Regions from separate parts of the Marinobacter excellens LAMA 842 genome, predicted to be linked through region 2. Evidence: predicted binding sites of a transcription regulator. Region 2 holds the regulator's gene; each other region holds the start of a gene.
What was found. Region 2 encodes sigma-54, which starts transcription at its own class of promoters, with help from an activator protein. Its sites were predicted from a motif close to ANTGGCATNNANNTTGCTNT; they were not measured.

Region 1 (7,072 bases), on a different contig from region 2:
CTGCAGGAGTCATGCCATGTTTATGGAAGGGCGTTACCGGAGGTTGATGATGGTCTGGGTGACCGCATCGGAGGTTTCAATGGTCTTGGCGTTAGCCTGGTAATTGCGCTGGGCAATGATCAGGTTGACCAGCTCTGCGGAGAGGTCCACGTTGGACTCTTCCACCGAGCTTGCCTTAATGGAACCCAGGGTACCGGTATCCGGTGCGCCGATAATCGGCTGGCCAGACTCAAAGGTTTCCACCCAGGTGGTTTCACCCACCGGTGACAGCCCATTGGTGTTGTTGAACGATGCCAACGCCACCTGCCCCAATGATTTGGATTGGCCGTTGGTATATCGGGCAAAGATCACACCCTGGTCAGACACGTCCAGGCCAGACAAACGGCCGGTGCTGTAGCCGTTCTGGCGCTGGTCGTTGACACCGAAATTGGCGCCATATTGGGTGGTATTCCCAAGGTCCACCACGAAGGCTGAGGTTGTTGGCGGCTCGGGAATAGGCGTAACAACCTCTTCACCCGGCAGTGGTGGGCCATCTGCGCCATTCGGTTCACCGTTCGGGTCTTTCGGAATCCAGTCAGTGATCACTATCTCGCCGTTTGGATCACCATTGATGGACTGCAGGGTGCCGTCCTCGTTAAAGCGGGCAGTGTAAGGTGAAGTATCGGTACCAGCTACCAGCTCACCGTCGATTTGCAGATAGACCGACCACTCACTGACACCGATGCCGTTGCCAGGCGAAGGATTCTTGACGAAGAACTGGGTCAGTTCGTGGGAATTACCCAGGCTGTCAAAAATGGTGGTTGAGGTGGCGTGGTTGTAGGTTCTCTGATCAAGGGGATTGAAGGAATTGGTAATCCGCAGGTCGCCACCTGCAAAGGCATCGGCAATCTCGCTGCTCGCACCAGCCGGAAGAATGTCCTGAACCGTGCGATCAGACTGAATGTTCACGTCACCCTGGAACACCTCAAGAGGCTGGTTGACCCCCGCATCGGTGCTGGCAAAACTGATACCCACATTTGAACCACGGTTATCAATAATCCGGATATCGCTTCCACCATCAACCAGGGAGGCAGACAGGCTTGTGGCGCTAGAGGCGTTGATGGCGTCTACCAGCCCCTGCAATGAACTGACCCCGCTGAGTGAGATAGGCACATTCTGGCCATCCAGCTCTATCCGGAATTCAGTATCGCCGGCCGCTAATGCATCTTCCAGATCAGTAATCGAGAATTCCTGACCAAGGGTGACCGCCGTGGTGGCAGAGGCCGACAACCCGCGCTGCTGATTGATGATGCCCGCAGCGTCTCTCGCGGTGGAACCGGCAGGGATGGTGATGTCTGGCGAGTTGGTGCCATCTGAATAGGCGATACGGAACACATCGTCTACGGTCAGATCACCCATGGAAACCGTTTGGAAGTCCACCACCCGGCTTTCCAGCACAGATTGCCGGGAGTCCAGGTTCAGATCGGATCGCAGATTGGTGGTACGGCGCGGAGCCAGGTTGTCAGTTTCAATCTGCAGATCACCCCGAATACCAGACAGGTTGCCGTCATCATCCGCGGTAAAACCCTGAACCCGCATGTTCTGGTTGTTGGTCACAAAACCGTCTTTATCGATACCGAACTGGCCGGCCCGGGAATAACGGATTTCACCGTTGTTGTTCAGGATAAAGAAACCATCACCACTGATGGCCATGTCCAGGCCGTTATCGGTAAAGCTGATGTTGCCCTGGCCGAAGGACTGCTTGACGTCCTGCACGCGCACGCCATCACCGATCGGGTTGGTGCCGCCACTCAGAAAGCCGCTGGCGTACAAATCACCGAACTGTACCTTGCTGCCTTTGAAGCCCACCGTGCTGGCGTTGGCAATGTTGTTGCCGGTGACATCCAGATCAACCGAGGCCGCCCGAAGGCCGCTCAAACCTGTATTAAATGCCATGACTTATACCTCCTGGTCTGACACCGGATCAGTTAATTTGTTTGACGTCGGACAGGGCAATGGAGCCCATACCGGCAAGATTGAGAGTGATCGAACCACCCTTACCCAGGGACACACTGTCCACATTGGCGCTAACCATGGTGCCCAGTTGCTCAGGGCCGGATGGATAAGAGCCCTGCGCGACAATCTGGTACGGCCCAGGCGGCAAAGGATTGCCGTTGCCGTCCTCGCCATCCCAACGGAACGACACCACACCGGCCTGGCTGCTGCCCATATCAATCTGGCGCACCAGCTCACCGCTCTGGTTCATTACCGACAAGCGCAGCCCACCGGTAGATGCCGGCACTTCGATGGTTCCGGTAATCTCGCCATCATTGCCCAAAATTCCCACATTGGAAGGCGCAAGAACGGTCTTGCCAACCATTGCAGACGCCTGCAGCGCCTGACTGGAACGGAACTGTCCGGCCACATCCTCAACGGTGCCCGACAGGTTCTGCATCTCCTCCAGGGAACTGAACTGCGCCAGCTGGGAGATAAAATCGCCGTTGTCCTGGGGCTCTAACGGGTTCTGGTTCTTAAGCTGGGCGAGCATCAGTTCCATAAAGGCGTCTTTGCCAAGCTCGCTGCCGCCCCGGGCCTTGTCGTCCTGATTGATCCGATACTGGCTCAGTACGTCTGAGGCCGAAGCCGAATTCACTGCACTCATGACTCACTCCTCACTATTTACTGCTGACCCAGCGTCAGGATTCGTTGCATCATGGACTTGGCAGTGTTCATCACGTCCACGTTCATCTGGAAACTGCGGGAGGAAGACATCATGTCTGCCATTTCCTCAACCACATTCACGTTCGGGTAGAACACGTAACCGTCTTCATTGGCAGCAGGGTGGTTAGGCTCGTAGCGCATCTGCAACTCTGCATCGCTTTCGAGAATCCCCTCAACCCGCACACCGGCGCCGGGACCTTCATTCAGGCTGGTGCCGAAACTCTGCTGTTGGCCCGGATTCAGCATGGCCTGCTGAATGGCGGCGAAGACCGGTTTGCGCGCCCGGTAAGCATTCTCTGTGCTGGAACTGGCAGTCTCGGCGTTCGCAATGTTGGAAGCCGTGGTATTCAGCCGCAGGGATTGTGCGGTCATGCCGGAACCGGCGATGTCAAAAATGTTGCCCAGTGACATGGCAATCTCCTCAAATCGTAAATGACTGCGGCTTACTCACCCTTCAGGGCTTTGGTCAGTCCGGAAAACTTGCTGCTCAAAAACTGGAAGCTGGCCTGGTAGTCCATGGCATTGCGCATGAAGCGGCTCTGCTCTTCCTGGGCATCCACGGTATTGCCGTCGACAGACGGCTGGTGCGGATTGCGGTAAAGCAACTCGCCGTCACTGCCGGGGCTGGAGGTGTCCATGTGGCCTTGGTGCGTGGTCGCCATTTGCAGACCACTGACCGACTCCTGAGCTTTCTGCATCATCGCCCTGAAATCGATATCCCGTGCCTTGTAGCCCGGGGTATCGGCATTGGCCAGGTTGTTGGCGAGTACTTCCGCACGCTGCACCCGGGCCTGAAGTGCGTGCTCGTGAATACCCAATGCCTTATCAAATGTAATTGCCATGACTGCCTCCGGAATTCTGCACCGGCACCGCTTGAACGGCGGCTTGCCGGATTTGCGTTCTGGAAGTGTCAAAGCAAAGGTGGTGCCAGTTTTCGAGAGTGCTTGGGCGCCAGGGCTTCTGGAGGGATGCGATCAGATTTTGAGCGGCAACGGAGAAGGGTTCAGAGCAAAGGCGGCAAACCATTTCCCTTGGCGGTTAAACGGATTGCCGCTATCAAAACATCAGCGGGAAGCTCACCAACTTTCCTGGCGCCCGGGCCCACGCCAGACCTTTACAAAATCCCCGGTAGCCGGGCGTGGCACTGAAGGTTTCTCAACCGACACCGTACCGGTATACAGGAAGCCGACGACCGTTTCCCCGGGCTTTAAACCCAACCCTTCAAGCACATCGGGATGGTAGGCCACACCCCCGGTACGCCACATCACGCCAAAACCAGCATCCTGCAGGGCAAGGCCGAGAAAGCTCATGCCCGATGCGGCAGACATAAGCTGTTCGACCTCCGGCACTTTCGGGTGGGATTTGGGCGTTGCGATTCCTACGATCACCATCGGTGCCCGCAGCGGCGCCCGCCGGGCTTTCTCGATTTCCTGCTCACTGGCGCTATCAGGACATGCCTTGGCGAACAGGTCTCCCAGGGCCTGCCGGGCATCCCCTTCCACCACAAGATAGCGCCATGGCCTCAGTAAGGCATGGTCCGGTGCCCTGGCGGCACACTGAAGGGCCACATCAACTATACTCCGCGGCGGTGCCGGGTCTTCTAATCGTGGTTCGGATGCTCTTTCGAGTAAAAATCGGGTTACAGACGTCATACTGGCTCACAGTCAAGATGGCTGTATCTGTTGCCCTAAGGGCAAAGATGCCTCAGCGAATTGTGGGTTATACGTAATACTGTTAACCTTTAGTAGTAACTACACATAGAAAAATAACCACCAACAACGATAACGTGTTCGGCGGCATACAATGAGTGACCAACAAGCTTTTCGCAACTGCAGGGCCCTGTATTCCTGCCACCGGGAAGACTCGGTTCTGACATGATGAGCGCACAGGCCGATTTGCGCAATGTCGCCAGCAGCGCGGGTAAGCTCGCTTCCGCGGACATCCACGACCACACCGTGGCCATTCCGCCCATGCCGGATTATAACGGCCGAATCATCGCCTACACCGCAACGGCCGCGATTATTGTCGCCGGAATCCTCCAGGGCGTGTTTCAGCAATGGTTGCTGTGGTTTGTGGCCGGCGCACTTACCTGGCCGCACATCGCCCATTTGCTGACCAGGCGTACGTTTCTTCGCCGCTCACCACGAATCCGGCAGAAGATGCTGTTTCTCGACTGCGTTATTGGTGGCACCTTCATCGGCCTTATCGGCCTGATTGCCATTCCCTCGGTGTCCATATTGTTAATGCTGATGTTCAGTTGCCTGATTGTGGGCGGTATCCGCCAGTGGCTGTTCGGCACCGTACTCATGCTCGCCTCACTTGCGGCGTCTGCAGCTACCTTTGGCGTTGCCGACAGCCTGCAATCGCCACTGCTGACCAGCATCCTGGCCCTGGCCTCTACCGGCGTCTATATTTGCGTAACCGCCTACTATTCCCACCAGCAGGCCCGCACGCTACTGCTGGCAAAAACCCAGATCCAGAACCAGCGCGAACAGTCCATCGCACTCTCCCACAAGCTATCCAAATACCTGTCCCCGCAGGTCTGGCAATCCATTTTTACCGGCGAGCGTGACGTTCGCCTGGAAACCCAGCGCAAAAAACTGGCCGTGTTCTTCTCCGACATCAAGGGCTTCACCGAACTGTCTGAAGAAATGGAACCCGAAGCCCTGACCGAACTGCTCAATCACTACTTCAATGAAATGTCAGAAGTCGCTCTCCGATACGGCGGCACCATCGATAAATTCGTTGGCGATTCCATCATGATCTTCTTTGGCGACCCGACCAGCCGCGGCCAGCGAGAAGATGCTTTCGCCTGTGTGTCGATGGCCATCGACATGCGCAAGCATATGAAGATCATGCGCCAGAAATGGCGGAGCCAGGGCATCAAAACCCCGCTTGAGATCCGTATGGGTATCAGCACCGGGTACACCACGGTGGGTAACTTTGGCGCCGAAAACCGGATGGACTACACCATTATCGGCAAGGAGGTGAACCTGGCCAGCCGGCTGGAAAGCCTCGCAGAACCTGGCGAGATTCTGGTGTCCTACGAGACCTTCTCTCTGATCAAAGATCGCATCATGTGCCGGGACAAAGGCGAGATCACCGTGAAGGGCTTCGGCAAGCCGGTGCCCATTTACGAGGTGGTGGACTTCCGCCGGGACATGGGCCCGAACCGCAGCTTCCTGGAGCATGAACACAGCGGCTTTGCCATGTACCTGGACTCCGACAAGATCACCGAAAGGGAACGCAGAGACGTACTCGCCGCCCTGGAAGACGCAGCCGACCGGCTGCGTCAGGAAGACGACGCCGACTAACTACTGCCGGACCAACCTCGGTCCGGCATCACCCTCTGCACGGGTACTGCGCCATGGGTTGATATCCAGCCCTCCACGCCGCGTGTACCGGGCACAAACCATCAATTCCGTTGGCTGGCACCGGGCCATCAAATCCGTAAACACGGTTTCCACACAGTGCTCATGGAAATCCTGCTTCTGGCGGAAACTGACCACGTAACGCAGCAAACCCGCACGGTCTATCTTCGGGCCGGTATAACGAACGAACACGCTGGCCCAGTCAGGCTGACCAGTGACCGGGCAATTGCTTTTCAGCAGGTGGGAACACAGCTGCTCGCTGACCACTTCCTCGCCAGCGCTGAGTGAATCCGCCGAGTATTCGTAAACCACATCGTCTACCGGCTCGTCATCAATCAGCTCATAGCCCTGCGGCCGACCTTCCGCAGGCGCGGATTCGTCGACACTGAACAGCCGCACAGTCACGGCGGCACCACAGGCACTGGACAGGTCTGCGGTAATGGTCTCGGCAACCTGATCCGCCGATGAGAACACCGCCTGGTTCAGGGAATTCAGGTAGAGCTTCAGGGATTTGCTTTCGATAATCGACGGCGACGCCGCCGGAAAACGGATCTCCCCCCAGGCAACTGCTGGCACGCCGCCCGGGCGCAACCAGGATATCTCCCACGCCTGCCAGAGGTCCTCACCAAACCATGGCCAGCGGCCATCCTCCAGCCCGATACGGCGGCGGTTTTCCTCACGGGCAACCGGGAACAACAGGGACGGATCGTACTGATCCGGATAGTCGCTGGACTTACCCAGCGGCGCATTGTGCAAAGCCATAGTTTTACCTGAAACCTTTCAGTGGCGGATACCCTTGCCCCGGGCAAGCATACGCAGTGCAATGGTCGCCAAAAGGACAATGAAAACCAGAATCATACCAAGGGAGACAAACGGATTAACGTCTGAGACACCCAGTATGCCGAATCGGAAACCATTCACCATATAGAGTATAGGGTTGGCCATCGACACGTCCTGCCAGAACCCCGGCAACATATCGATGCTGTAGAACACCCCACCAA
Region 2 (7,072 bases):
TCTTCCGGCAGGCGGGTGTGAACCCGCAAAGGAAAGGCAACGTTCTCATACACACTGAGGTCGGTGAACAGGGCACCGCTCTGAAAAAGCATGCCCATCTTTTCCCGCAGCACGTACAATTCCTTGCGCTTGAGCTTTGGCACCTCACGGCCTGCCACCACCACCTGACCGGAGTCGGGACGCAGCTGGCCGCCAATCAGTCGCAACAGCGTGGTCTTACCGGTGCCACTGGGGCCCATGATCGCGGTGATCCGCCCCTTCGGAATATCCAGCGAGACACCATCGAATATGCGCCGGCCGGAGCGGGAAAACACCACGTCGTTAAGGCTTATGTATGCAGATGACGCCATAATCCATCCTGATTAAAGAGCGCCTACATTATGACATGCGCCGCTTCAGCTCAATGAAAAGCCGGTTAAAGCTACGTAAAATGTCTTGATGGCAATGATCAGTTTCCCTGAACGTTGGCTGCCACGCGTCTCAACAATGATATACTCACGATTCAGTCGCCCGATCACCGACGTTTGGCCGGGCAAACCAGACCGACCGAGCAGACTATCCGCCGAGATGACAGATTCACACGCTCCAGACACCCCCGACTACCGCTCCTCAGCAGTTCGAGCCATCCGCATCGAGCGGGAAGCGATCGAAGCCCTGGAAGGCCGTATCAACGGCGACTTCACCAGAGCCTGCGACGTTATCATGGCCTGCAAAGGCCGGGTAGTGGTCACCGGCATGGGTAAATCCGGCCATATCGGCAACAAGATTGCAGCCACATTGGCAAGCACCGGCACGCCCTCCTTTTTTGTTCACCCGGGTGAAGCCAGCCACGGCGATATGGGCATGATCACCCCGCAAGATGTGGTGGTTGCCATCTCCAACAGTGGCAGCACCAGCGAGGTGGTGACCATTCTGCCGCTGATCAAACGCATGGGGGCACCGCTGATCAGCATGACCGGCAACCCGAACTCTGTGCTGGCTCAGGAAGCGGTCGCCAATCTGGATGTCAGCGTTGCCCTGGAGGCCTGCCCGCTTGGCCTGGCACCCACATCCAGCACCACAGCAACCCTGGTTATGGGCGATGCGTTGGCCGTAGCCCTGCTGGAAGCCCGAGGCTTCAGTGCCGAAGACTTTGCCTTCTCTCACCCGGGCGGCAGCCTGGGACGGCGCTTGCTGCTGCGGGTTTCTGACATCATGCATACCGGCGACCAGATTCCCAAAGTTCTTGAAACTACCACCCTCAGCGGCGCCCTGCTGGAGATCAGCCGTAAAGGGCTGGGCATGACCACCATCGTGGACGCCCAGGGGCATCTGACCGGCATATTTACCGATGGCGACCTGCGCCGGACCCTGGACAAATCCGTCGACGTTCACACTACTCCGATCCGGGACGTCATGACCCGCCACGGCAAAACCATTCAGGCTGACCACCTGGCGGCCGAGGCACTGAACATCATGGAAGAGATGAAGATCAATGCCCTGCCCGTCACCGACGACGACGGCAACCTGGTTGGCGCCATCAACATGCATGACCTGCTGCGTGCGGGGGTGATTTAATGAGTGACTTCGCACCGCCTATGCACACCGGCTGGGACGACACGCTCAAGGCAAAAGCCGCCAGAATTCGCCTGATCGCCCTGGACGTAGACGGCATCATGAGCGACGGCCGGTTGTATTTCAGCGCTGCCGGCGACGAACTCAAAGCGTTCAATATACTGGACGGTCTGGGCCTGAAACAGTTGATGAAGGCTGGAATTACCGTGGCAGTCATTACCGGGCGCCGGTCACCACTGACAGAAAAACGGATGACCGACCTCGGCATCCCGCACCTGATGCAGGGCCGGGAAGACAAAAAAGTTGCGTTACAGGAACTGGTTGCAGGCATGGATATCGCTCCGGACCAGATTGCCTATATGGGCGATGATCTGCCAGATCTGCCCGCCCTGACATTCGCCGGCCTGGGCATCAGTGTACCCAACGGCTACTGGCTGGTGCGTCAGCAAGCCGACTATTGCACCCAGGCCCCGGGGGGGCACGGCGCCGTGCGTGAAGCATGTGACCTGATACTCTGGGCGCAGAACCGGCTGGACGCTACTCTGGCCCCCTATCTGGGCAAGCCGTCATGATCCCGGGGGCCCTGTCGGACATCGTTCGCAAACCCTGGGTTCGAACCCTGGCGCTGGCAGCCACGGTTCTCGCGACCGTCTTCCTGATGTGGCAGAACGAGGAAGGCGACAGTGTGCGGGGCGATGCCGCAGAACTCAGGGGCCCGTCGGAACCCGACAGTTTTATCATCGAGGGCCGCTACACAACCTGGGACGAACACGGCAACCTGAAGATGTCGATCTCCAGCCCCCGAATTGAGCAGTTTGAAGACACCAACTACGCCACCATGAATGCTCCAAGGGCCAGGATTTTCAGCGAACAGGCTACCCCACCATGGATAATCGAAGCGGATGAAGGTAGCCTCCGGCAAGACGATGATCAGTTGACCTTGACGGGCAACGTCGTCGTACTCCGGCAAACCGGCGACTCTGAAGCCACCCTGAAAACCGACTCACTGACCCTGGATAACCGCCAGGGCACGGTATACACCGATCAACCGGTCACCATTACCGAACCGTTCGGCGTTACCCAGGCCAATGGCATGAAAGCCTGGGTAAACGAACGCATACTGGAACTCAACTCCCGGGTGGAAGGGCAATATGAAACCATCAGGTAAGCGCACACACCGACTGCCGGTCATGCTGGCCGCACTGATGCTGGCCAGCCCGGCAACCGCGTTTGATCTGGATTCCGACACCCCCATCAAGGTCAGCGCTGATTCCGCCCGCCTGGACGATACCGAAGGGACCGCCATCTACACCGGTGACGTTGAACTGGTCCAGGGGGCCACCCAGCTGAACGCAGAGCGGGTGGTGCTGTACCGAAGCCCCGAAGGTCTCAGCCGGATTGAGGCGAGCGGCGAACCCGCCCGATATCGCCAGCCGGCACGGGAAGGTGAAGCCATGACAGACGCCCGGGCGCGGACCATCACCTGGTCAGCGGCGGAAAACCGGCTGACGTTCGAGCGCCAGGCAGTGATTGAACAAGGCAACAATGTGTTCCGGGGCGACGTCATCCAATACGACACCGTGCGCAGGGTGGTCACGGCAGAAGGCGGCACGCCTTCGGAAGAAAGCTCTGGCCGGGTGGAAATGGTGATTCAGCCTCGCGGCTCCAGCAACCTCACAGACGAATAGGTTACTGATGGCAGTTCTCAGGGCCAGCAACCTGGCAAAAAGCTACAAACAGAAAAAAGTGGTTCTGGATGTGTCTCTGGAAATCCGGTCCGGAGAAATCGTAGGCCTGCTCGGCCCCAACGGAGCAGGGAAAACTACCTGTTTTTACATGATTGTCGGGCTTGTACCCTCCGACCGCGGCCGAATCACCATTGACAGCCAGGACATCACGCCCCTGCCCATGCATGGCCGGGCACGCAAAGGCATCGGCTACCTGCCCCAGGAAGCCTCGGTATTCCGCAAACTAACCGTGCGCGACAACATCATGGCCATTCTGGAAACCCGAAAAGGCATGAAACGGCCGGAGCGGGAAGCCAAACTTGAGGAACTGCTCGAGGAATTTCACATCACCCATATCCGGGACAGCCTGGGTATGGCGTTGTCCGGTGGTGAACGGCGGCGCGTCGAAATCGCCAGAGCGCTGGCCATGGAACCTGCGTTTATTCTGCTGGATGAGCCCTTCGCCGGGGTAGACCCGATTTCAGTCAGTGACATCAAGCACATCATTCGGCATTTGCGGGACAAGGGCATTGGCGTGCTGATCACCGATCACAACGTGCGGGAAACCCTCGATATTTGTGAAAACGCCTACATTGTCTCCGGCGGCCATATCATCGCCTCCGGCAATGCGGAAGCCATCCTGGCCAACCAGCAGGTCAAGGAAGTCTACCTGGGTGATGAGTTCCACCTGTGAGCGGAAGAAAACCCCTCGACGACCGAGGTCTGATTGTTTTGATGATCTGTAGCAAGTAAACTCGGCAAAGAACTTGCTTATACTGATACCAGTGAGCGGCAAGTAACCAGCGTATAACAATTTTTTTGCCTGACAGCAGGCAACGTCACTACCGGGACACCCTTGATTTATGGATCTTGAGCCATGGTTATGAAAGCCTCATTACAGCTTAAGATGGGCCAGAGTCTGACCATGACGCCCCAGCTGCAACAGGCCATTCGCCTGCTTCAGCTTTCCACCCTCGACCTCCAGCAGGAAATCCAGCAGGCACTGGAATCCAACCCCATGCTGGAAACCTCCGAGGATGACGATCAGTCTGACACCCCCGATACGGATGACGATACCCGGGACGAACATAAAGACCGGGATTCCGACCACGATGAACCAGCCACTGAGGCTGCCTCTGACTGGGATGAAAACGAAAATGGCCCGGACTGGGCTTCCGAAAACGACATCCCGGATAACATCCCCGACGACCTGCCCGTAGACACCGCCTGGGACGATATCTACCAGTCTGCACCGGCGCCAGCCAGCAAAGGGGACGACGAGAACGAATCGGATTTCGAAACCCGCAATTCACCGGCCGAAACCCTTCAGGACCACCTGGAATGGCAGCTCAACCTGACCCCCATGAGCGAGCGTGACCAGGCAATCGCCCACGCCCTGATGGACGCTGTGGATGAGCGCGGTTACCTGACCTCACCGATTGAGGAAATCCATTCCGGCCTGCAGGACGAAACCGAAGAGGACCCCCTGGAACTGGACGAGGTAGAGGCGGTTTTGCACCGGCTACAGCACTTCGATCCGCCCGGCGTGTTCGCCCGGGATCTGCAGGAATGCCTGCTTATTCAGCTCAACCAGTTGCCGCCAGATACCCCCTGGCTTCGACAGGCCCGCTTGGTGGTTACCCAGTTCCTGCATCTGCTGGGCAACCGGGATTACGCGCAACTGCTGCGCCGCAGCCGACTCAAGGAAGATCAGCTGCGCGAGGTTCTGGCCCTGATTACCAGTCTCAACCCTCGCCCGGGTGACGTGGTTGACCGCGCCGAACCGGATTACGTGATACCGGACGTCATCGTCCGAAAACACGAAGGCCGGTGGCGAGTTGAGCTCAACCCGGAGATCGCCCCGAGGATTCGGGTCAATGCCAGCTACGCATCGCTGATCCGTCGCGCCGATAGCAGTGCTGATAACACCTACCTGCGGGATCAACTGCAAGAGGCCAAGTGGTTCATTAAAAGCCTGCAAAGCCGGAATGAAACCCTGCTGAAAGTCGCCACCCGGATTGTTGAGCACCAACAGGGTTTCCTGGACCAGGGGGAAGAAGCGATGAAACCGCTGATCCTCTCGGACATCGCCCAGGCCGTGGAAATGCACGAATCCACCATTTCACGGGTAACCACGCAAAAGTATATGCACACACCCCGCGGCATTTTCGAGCTGAAGTACTTTTTCTCCAGCCACGTCAGTACCGCTGAGGGCGGAGAATGTTCCTCCACCGCTATTCGTGCGATGATCAAGAAACTGATTTCAGAAGAAACTCCAAAAAAGCCGTTGAGCGATAGCAAGATTGCAGCCATGCTTGGAGAACAGGGCATCAATGTGGCCCGGCGCACCGTTGCCAAATACCGGGAGGCCATGCACATTCCTCCTTCAAACGAGCGCAAACGACTGGTTTAATGTTTTCTCCGGTGCATGAAGCACCGGACACGCAGCCCGGTGGCAACACCGGCATGATGACAACAGGAGACGCCTATGCAACTCAACATTTCAGGCCATCACGTAGAACTGACCCCTGCACTGAAGGATTACGTCAACACCAAGTTTGAGAAGCTGGAGCGTCACTTTGACCACATAAGTAACTGTCAGGTGACGCTGGAAGTTGAGAAGGTACGTCAGATGGCCGAAGCCACCCTGCATGTCATCGGTGGCGAGATCCACGCAAAGGCAGAGAATGAGGACATGTACGCCGCGATTGATTCGCTGGTGGACAAGCTGGACCGCCAGATCCTCAAGCACAAAGAAAAGAATGTAGACCGGATGCACGGCAACGGCTGAGCGCGCTCATCGCGCCACCGTACCGGGTGTTTCAATGATACGAGCTGCGGCGGGGCATACCGGCCGCAGCCTTTTTTTTACGGAATCACAGTCGATCCATGAGCGATACATCCCTGACCATCGACAACATTCTGGCTCCCGAACTGACGCTGTGCCGAGTGCCAGCCTCCAGTAAAAAGCGGGTACTGGAAACCATCGCAGAGCAAATTCATCATCAGGATGAAATCCTCAGCGATACCGAGATCTTCAGCAACCTGGTTTCTCGCGAGCGGCTTGGCAGCACTGGTATCGGGCAGGGTATCGCCATACCCCATTGCCGCCTGGAAGGTCTCGACCGTGTGATCGGCGTGCTTATGACACTGGAAGAGAGCATCGACTTCGATGCTATCGACAATCAGCCGGTCGACCTGGTGTTTGCCTTGATCGTGCCCAAAGAAGCCACCAGTGAACATCTGGAGCTGCTAAGCCAGTTGGCCGAGAAATTCAACGACAACGGGTTCTGTGAACAGCTTCGCCAGTGCCAGGATGCAGCCTCCCTTTACCAGCGCATGACCGCGGCATCCTGATAAGCAGTAGCACCAACAGAAGCAGGCAGGAGCGTCCATCATGAAACTGATCATCGTCAGTGGCCGATCCGGGTCCGGTAAGAGTACCGCGTTGCATGTGCTCGAAGATCTGGGTTTTTATTGCATTGATAACCTTCCCATCGGACTGCTGTTCCCGCTGACCCGGGAAGCGGCACAACAGGAAGCGCCGGGGCGGCTCCGGAAAATGGCCGTCAGCATCGACGCCCGCAACCTGTCTGCCGAACTGGCCAACTTCGAACAGATCTATCGCCAGCTTCACGATGCGGGAGTCGTTGTCGAGATTATCTTTCTGGATGCCGATGAACAGTCCCTGCTGCAGCGGTTCCACGCCACACGCCGGAAGCACCCCCTGAGCGATGACCGCACCTCCCTCCGAGAAGCCATCACCAACGAAAAGTCACTGCTGGAACCCC
Region 3 (7,072 bases), on a different contig from region 2:
GCCAGCCAATGAAGTATTTCAACCCCATCGGCATTTTGGTGGCGAGGAAATCTTTGTACTTAGCGGAGAGTTCTGCGATGAGCATGGCCGTTATCCCGAGGGAACCTGGTTACGTAGCCCACACCTGAGCCAGCATCACCCGTTTGTTGACCAGGAAACGGTCATCTGGGTGAAGACCGGTCACCTCCCCTTAGATTGATTTAACCAAAAGCGGCCCCTCGAGAGGGGCTGAAATAGAGCACTATCCCGACTACAACATCATCAGACACCACCTGGCTAAGAGGCGAGATTGGTGCGCCAACCGGGTTGGCCAAACTCATCACTGCCGAATCGTTCGTGGCCATTACCAATAGCCATCCCTTCACCAGCCGGCACTTCGAATACATGGTAGGCCTCTGGTCCGAAGGGATCGAGGGCGGTATCCAGGTACTCATAGGCATCTGGCACCGGCTCGCCGGACATGGCAACCCTGAATTGCCGTTCCACCATCGGGACCGTAACACTCAGAGGCTGCTGCACCCAGAGAAAAACAGCCTTCTGGGCGACCAGATACTCGCACCGAACCACCTTGCATCCCTCTCGCAGGGTCAACGTGGTCGGCTCTTTTCCAGGCTCAAGACGGAACTTGTGAATGGTTTTCATGGCGATACTCCTTCAGAGGTTGCCAGACACAATTCCACTATGCACCGCCAGAGACTTCGAGAAAATAAGATTTATTGAGCAGGAATCATCGATATTATCGAGGCTGATCAAAGCCGCTACAGATTGCCCGCACACCTTCATGGGCAACCTTCCGGCTTCGGGTGATGGCGTAGAGTTGATCGGTTACCGCTTTGACAGGAGCAATCTCCTCCACCTGATATTGGCGGCACACTTCCTCCTTTATCGCCGTTGGCGCCGCAAATACGCCCAACCCTTCCCGTCCGAACACCTTGATTAACGCGCTGTCGTCTACCCTGGCCACCAGGTCCATCCTGACATTGCTGATGGTCAGCCAGTTCATCAACTTCTGAAAATACGGCGCATCCGTGGCGTTGGCCAGCAAGGGCTGATGATTGAGAGAGGCCGGAAAGTCGTCCCGAAGCCGCCCAGCCATCTCCGGGGCGGCAAACAAACTGATGGTAGACGATGTCAGGGGATGAACCGCGAAGCGATCTGTGACCGCTTCGGTCTGAGGCATACGGTCTGTCAGCACGACGTCGAGTTCTTTGCGTTTGAGACTGAGCAGCAAATCTTCCGCGCGACCTGTCCGGCAATCCAGGTTGACTCGCCTGTTCAGCTTCAGAGCCGGCTGCAACAACTGAAAAGCAATCAGCTTATGAATTGACGCCGAAACGCCGGCCGCTAATCTCAGAGGGCGATCAGCGGGGGCCAGGCGCAAGGTTTCAGACAGCTCCCCAGTCAGTGCAAAAATGTCGTTGGCGTAGGACTGAACCAATTGCCCCAGTTCAGTCAGGACCAGACGCCGCCTTTCCCGGCTGAACAACTGCCCTCCGACTGATTCCTCGAACGTGGCAAGCTGGCCACTCAGGGTTTGCGGCGCAAGATCGAGCAGCTCGCTGGCTTTGGCAATCGAGCCCTCACGGCTGATGACCCAGAAATAATAGAGGTGCCTGAGATTGAGCTGATCCATGGCGTAAACCTAGTTTGTGGTGGCTCTTCGTGACCGCAGCAACCAAACCGACATCAACACACTGTGCAGCACCAATAATGGTACCGCCACCAGTAGCAGGCTTGCCCAGCCAACCGAAGCCAGTACAGCGCCAGCACTCAAGGCCGCTGTCGCCTGAGCCGTGAACACCATCATGTCATTCAGGCCCTGCACACGGAAACGCTCAGACTGCTGGTAACCCTGGGGCAATAGGGTTGTCCCGCCAACGAACAGGAAATTCCAACCCACGCCCAGCAGCAGTAACGCCCACAAATAATGATGAAAGCTGATACCGCTGGCCGCCAGCAGAATGCACGCCAGGTAGGCCAATAATCCCGCCGCCATCATCAAGGGGATGCCGACAACACGGGTCAGCCAACCAGAAATAAGAGACGGAAGATACATGGCCATAATGTGTAACTGAATAACCCGCTTGGCATCATCCAGATCATGCCCGGCCATTTCGGTCATGCTCAAGGGGGTTGCAGTCATGATAAAGCTCATCACCGCATAGCCGATGGCGGCGCCGCTGATAGCCGTCCACACCAGCGGATTTGCCAGTATCTCCCTGAGCGGGCGACCCCCGCCAACCACGGTTTCCGGGACCCGCTCTGCCTTGGCGCGATACCCAAACGCAAGAATGATAAACGCCAGGGCCTGAACAACGGCCAACCCGACCCAACTGTAAAGGAACGGGAAGGATTCAGATTTCCCACTGCCCAGGCTAGCTACTTCAGGCCCCAACCAGGCCGCAACCAGGCCTCCCAGCAGCACTCTTGCAGCTGCCGAGCCGGCTATGTCCGGCGCTACCGACTCCATCGCCGCAAAGCGATACTGGTGCACCACGGCCAGGCCCGAACCGCCCAGAACGGCAGCAAGGCACATCAGGGTAAAGTGCGATTGCCAGGAAGCGTACGCACCCAGCAAACCGGCGAGAATGCCTGCAAGTGCGCCGAAAAGCATCACCTGTTTGCGCCCTATCCGCTCCATCAACCATGTCGCCGGCTTTATGGCCAGAACCGTGCCGACCACTACCAGCCCGACCGGCAAGGTTGCCAACTCTGGCGCAGGCGCCAGCAGTCGTCCCTGAATAGAGCCAATAAATACGATAAAAGGCGCGGTGCACATGGCCAGCGCCTGGGCCGCCACCAGCACCCAGACATTCAACGGCATGAATTATTTCTTCCTGTAGATAATGCCGGGATGGCATTGAACCATTTCGTACAGATCAGGCAGGCCGTTCAGGGATTCAGAGGCACCCAGAATCAGGTAGCCGCCCGGATTCAGCGCCCCGTGCATGCGGGTAAGAATGTCCTTTTTGAGGTCTGCGGAAAAATAGATCAGCACGTTCCGGCACATGATGATATCGAATTTGCCGAGCATATACCGCTCAAGCAAGTTGAGTTCTTTGAACTCAACCATGGCCTTGATCTGCGGTTTGATCTGCCACCCGCCGTTAGGTGATGGCGTAAAAAACTGCTTCTGCCGCTCCGGGGAAAGCCCGCGACCTATCGCAATCATCTCATATTCACCCCGCCGGGCCACTTCCAGCACGCTTTTGGAAATATCGGTCGCGGTGATCTTTACGTCACGCAGCTTGCCGGGGCGAATGCGCCGGAATTCGTCCACCACCATGCCTACCGAGTAGGGCTCCTGCCCGGTTGAGCAGGCGGCAGACCAGACACGAAGCGGTTGGAGCGAATTGCGCTCGGCGAACTCCGGCAACAGCTTGTCCTGAAGAATACGGAATGGGTGGTTGTCCCGAAACCAGAGGGTCTCGTTGGTGGTCATGGCATCGATAACCAGCTCACGCAGGCCGCTGCGCCCCACCCGCTTCAAGCGATCGAGAAGCTCACCCAGTGAATTCAGGTTGTTCTCCTCAAGAATCCTGCGTAGACGGCTCTTCACCAGGTACTGCTTGTTGTCACCCAACAGAATGCCACAAGCGTCCTGCAGGAATGTCTTGAAGGCTTCGTATTCCTGAGGCGTAATTTCCGCTTTCATTGGATCTCTATCGTGGGTAAGTCCATGAGCCGAGGCATCAATTCTGGTCAATAATTTCCATCACGCGCTCGGCAAGCTCATCCGGGCTGAATTTCGCCATAAAATCATCGGCACCGACCTTCTGAACCATCGCCCGGTTAAAGACGCCACTCAGGGATGTATGGAGCATCACATACATGCCGCTGAGCGCCGGATTCTCTTTGATTCTGGTAACGAGGGTGTAACCGTCCATCTCCGGCATTTCCACATCGGAAATGATCAACGATAAGTGGTCTCGGGCAGTGGAACCATCCCCCGTAATCTCCTTGAGGTAGTTCAACGCCTGTTTACCGTCATTCTTGGTGACCACTTCCATTCCGATCGCGGTCAGGCAGCGCTCGATCTGGCGCCTCGCCACAGACGAATCATCAACAACCAGTACCGGCAAATGCCCGGGCACACGCTCGGCGCTGCGAGTTTTCAGCTCTTCGGTGACATCTTCCCTGAGCGGAGAAACTTCTGCAAGAATCTTTTCTACATCTATGATTTCTACAAGTTTGTCTTCAATTTTGGTGACCGCCGTCAAGTACACATCCTTGCCAGCCCCCTTGGGTGGCGGGAGGATATCTTCCCAGTTCATATTCATGATCCGGTCGACACCAGTCACCAGAAAGCCCTGAGTTTTACGGTTGTACTCGGTAATGATGACAAAGCTTGTTGCCAGCTCTTCCTGTGGAATGCCTGCCATGCCAATGGCCATGCTCAGGTCGATGATGGGGATGGTCTCGCCACGGATATGGGACACGCCCCGAACCACCTGGCGGCTGTTAGGAATCGATGACAATTTCGGGCATTGAAGGACCTCCTTCACCTTAAAAACGTTGATCCCGTATAGCTGCCGCCCCCGCAAACGGAACAACAACAGCTCAAGCCGGTTCTGACCAACCAGCTGCGTACGCTGGTTAACGCTGTCCAACACCCCTGCCATAACTTTCTACTCCCGGCATGCCAACGATCGGCACAGAATTTGCTCAGTTATTATTAAACAACTTGCTTACGCGAACCCGGACCAAAACATTGACGCCGGGTGTCCAATCAGGGTTAACGGCCCCAGCGCCATTTTCCTTAACGGAACTCGCGTAAATATGCCTAACTGACAGCATAGGACAAAGCAGTGCAGATGCGAACCATCTTTTTAGCGACCTTTTGCCTATCGACCCTGGGCCTGAATGCCGCGGCTGCGGCCACCACTGCAAGCGAGATACGCGATGCCGCCGGTCAATTTATCGAAACCTGGGCCGACGAGCAGCGCCAGCAACAGTACGAGGTGAACTTCACCGTCGGCAGCATCGACAGCCGGCTTAGCCTGGCTGCTTGCGAACAGGCACTCGAAACCGCGTTTACCAACGATCCCCTACGTACCACATCGCCATCGGTGATGGTGTCCTGTGCCGGGGAGCGGCCATGGCGGATGTTCGTCACAGCCAGTGTCGAAGTACACGGCCCTGCCCTTGTGGCGGCTCGGCCTCTGGCCCGCGGTGAGCGCATCAGCGGTGAACTTTTGCAGGAAAAACAGGTGCAGATCAACGCCAGCCGCCGGGGCATTCTCACAGATATTGAACAGGTATCCGGCATGCTGGTGAGGCGACCAGTTAATGCAGGGTCGCTGCTGACGCCAGATCTGCTCGAAGCTCCCAATGCCGTTGAGCGGGGCGATCATGTTATCATCACCGCCAAATCCGCGGTGTTCTCGGTCAGTTCCCGAGGCAAGGCGCTGGCCAGTGCCAGTGTCGGCGAGCAAGTGATGGTTGAGAATCTGCAATCAGCACGCACGGTTCGGGCAACGGTCACGGCTCCTGGCCGGGTGGAAATTGCCATGTAACGGAAAATCCGTGCCCAGCGGCAAATTTTTTCCGTTTTTTTCTAAAGGTCGGCTAAACGCTGCCGATAAGCAGATATAAACTCGATTCCGCCGCCTCTGAAGGTGGCCACAGGCAAGCAGGTATCCCTATGTCAGTTGACTTAAATGGAATTGGCCCCGGCCAGGTCAACACCACCAGAACCACGGCCGACAAAGCAACAGGTAGCCAGAGTACGCCCTCCACGGCTGGAGAGCAGGCAAAGGCTCAAAGCACGGCTGCCCGCGGCGACAACGTCAGTCTCAGCAATCAGGCCAAAAACCTGAAGCACCTGGAACAGAAACTGGGCGATTACCCGGAAATGGACGACGACCGCATTGCGCAGATTCGCGCAGCACTGGAAGATGGCACCTACAAAATTGATGCAGAGAAACTGGCCCAGAAAATGCTTGAGATGGATAAAAGCATTTTCGGGTGAGTAAAACATGGCTGCAATCATTGAATTGAAGACCCTTCTCTCAGAAGACATCCGCCAGCTTGAAACCCTGGCGGATCTTCTCAACCAGGAAAAACAACTCCTGGCGTCCTCCGACATCGCTCCGCTCCAGGAAATCACCACTCAGAAAAACAACATCCTGACGGATATCCGTGAGCGTGCGAAACAAAAGATCCGCCTGCTGGTGAACATGGGGTACCGACCGGATGCCGGCGAGCCCTCGAGGTTTATCCGTGCCGGTGGTATGGAAGACCTTTACCAACTCTGGAAAACCGCCGATGGGCGCCTTCGTGCCTGCCAGGAACTGAACCAGAACAACGGTCGTGTTGTCGGACACCTTCAAAAACGCCTGACGAGGCTCACGGACATCTTCCGTGGCGCCTCTGCCCAACAGAAGCTTTATGGCGCCAAGGGCGAACAAACCAGTGTATCCAGCGGCAACATTCTGGCCAGCGCCTGACCGACCCGGCAAACAAAAACGCCCGGATGAGCTATCCGGGCGTTTTTCGTTAGATTCACCTTACCCGTTCATTAACGGGTGTAGATCGTCATCTGGGAATCCGGATGAAACCGTATGTTGTGAATGCTGACGTTCCCCATGGATGGACTCTGATTGCCACTCACGCGGATATTGTCCATCCGGATCTCCTCAATCCGTTCGGGAAACGCCAGCCTCAAGGCGCCATCCTCTCGAATGGAATAGCGGGGCTCACCCTCCCTGTAGTGAACACCAGAGATGGTCAGGTCGGAATCGAGGAAACTGAGCACTGGCACAAAAATGTTGGCGGCCAGCTTGATTCCCTCTACTGAATCGAGTCCGGCGAGTTCCGGGTCATCAACCGCGCCGCCAGCATTTCCCGGCATTGCGGCAACCGTTTCAATACGCTCCAGCAAGCCCACACTGCTTTGAGCCGTTACGCCGGCCATATCGCTGTCAGACAGAGGCGCAAAGCCCCCCTTTTCATATAACTGACCGGCCTGCGCAGGCATGGATGCCGCGCTGGTATTGCCGGCCGCCAGCGACACCAACGGCTGAAACGGCAACGTCACCATGGTAACCAGCGCTGCCGCATTACGATAACG

Region 1: flgB (flagellar basal body rod protein FlgB) is a predicted target of sigma-54. The motif match lies at 3,613-3,632, and genes of this name have one in related genera.
Region 3: flgA (flagellar basal body P-ring formation chaperone FlgA) is a predicted target of sigma-54. The motif match lies at 4,649-4,668, and genes of this name have one in related genera.

Annotation. Positions count from the first base shown of each region.
Region 1 covers NZ_LOCO01000009.1:21,669-28,740, reverse strand. The annotation lists gene J122_RS09745 (flagellar hook protein FlgE) at 34-1,935, opposite strand; gene J122_RS09740 (flagellar hook assembly protein FlgD) at 1,964-2,641, opposite strand; gene flgC (flagellar basal body rod protein FlgC) at 2,659-3,111, opposite strand; gene flgB (flagellar basal body rod protein FlgB) at 3,144-3,542, opposite strand; gene J122_RS09725 (nitroreductase) at 3,777-4,352, opposite strand; gene J122_RS09720 (adenylate/guanylate cyclase domain-containing protein) at 4,575-6,014, shown strand; gene queF (NADPH-dependent 7-cyano-7-deazaguanine reductase QueF) at 6,015-6,833, opposite strand; gene J122_RS09710 (ABC transporter permease) at 6,852-7,072, opposite strand, start outside.
Region 2 covers NZ_LOCO01000004.1:108,066-115,137, forward strand. The annotation lists gene J122_RS05375 (ABC transporter ATP-binding protein) at 1-350, opposite strand, end outside; gene J122_RS05380 (KpsF/GutQ family sugar-phosphate isomerase) at 568-1,557, shown strand; gene J122_RS05385 (KdsC family phosphatase) at 1,557-2,126, shown strand; gene lptC (LPS export ABC transporter periplasmic protein LptC) at 2,123-2,722, shown strand; gene lptA (lipopolysaccharide transport periplasmic protein LptA) at 2,706-3,242, shown strand; gene lptB (LPS export ABC transporter ATP-binding protein) at 3,250-3,975, shown strand; gene J122_RS05405 (RNA polymerase factor sigma-54) at 4,159-5,694, shown strand; gene hpf (ribosome hibernation promoting factor) at 5,770-6,072, shown strand; gene ptsN (PTS IIA-like nitrogen regulatory protein PtsN) at 6,171-6,638, shown strand; gene rapZ (RNase adapter RapZ) at 6,679-7,072, shown strand, end outside.
Region 3 covers NZ_LOCO01000009.1:109,516-116,587, reverse strand. The annotation lists gene J122_RS10130 (cupin domain-containing protein) at 1-199, shown strand, start outside; gene J122_RS10125 (hypothetical protein) at 277-642, opposite strand; gene J122_RS10120 (LysR family transcriptional regulator) at 737-1,633, opposite strand; gene J122_RS10115 (MFS transporter) at 1,643-2,824, opposite strand; gene J122_RS10110 (CheR family methyltransferase) at 2,828-3,655, opposite strand; gene J122_RS10105 (chemotaxis protein CheV) at 3,693-4,622, opposite strand; gene flgA (flagellar basal body P-ring formation chaperone FlgA) at 4,815-5,516, shown strand; gene flgM (flagellar biosynthesis anti-sigma factor FlgM) at 5,645-5,971, shown strand; gene J122_RS10090 (flagella synthesis protein FlgN) at 5,979-6,449, shown strand; gene J122_RS10085 (hypothetical protein) at 6,521-7,072, opposite strand, start outside.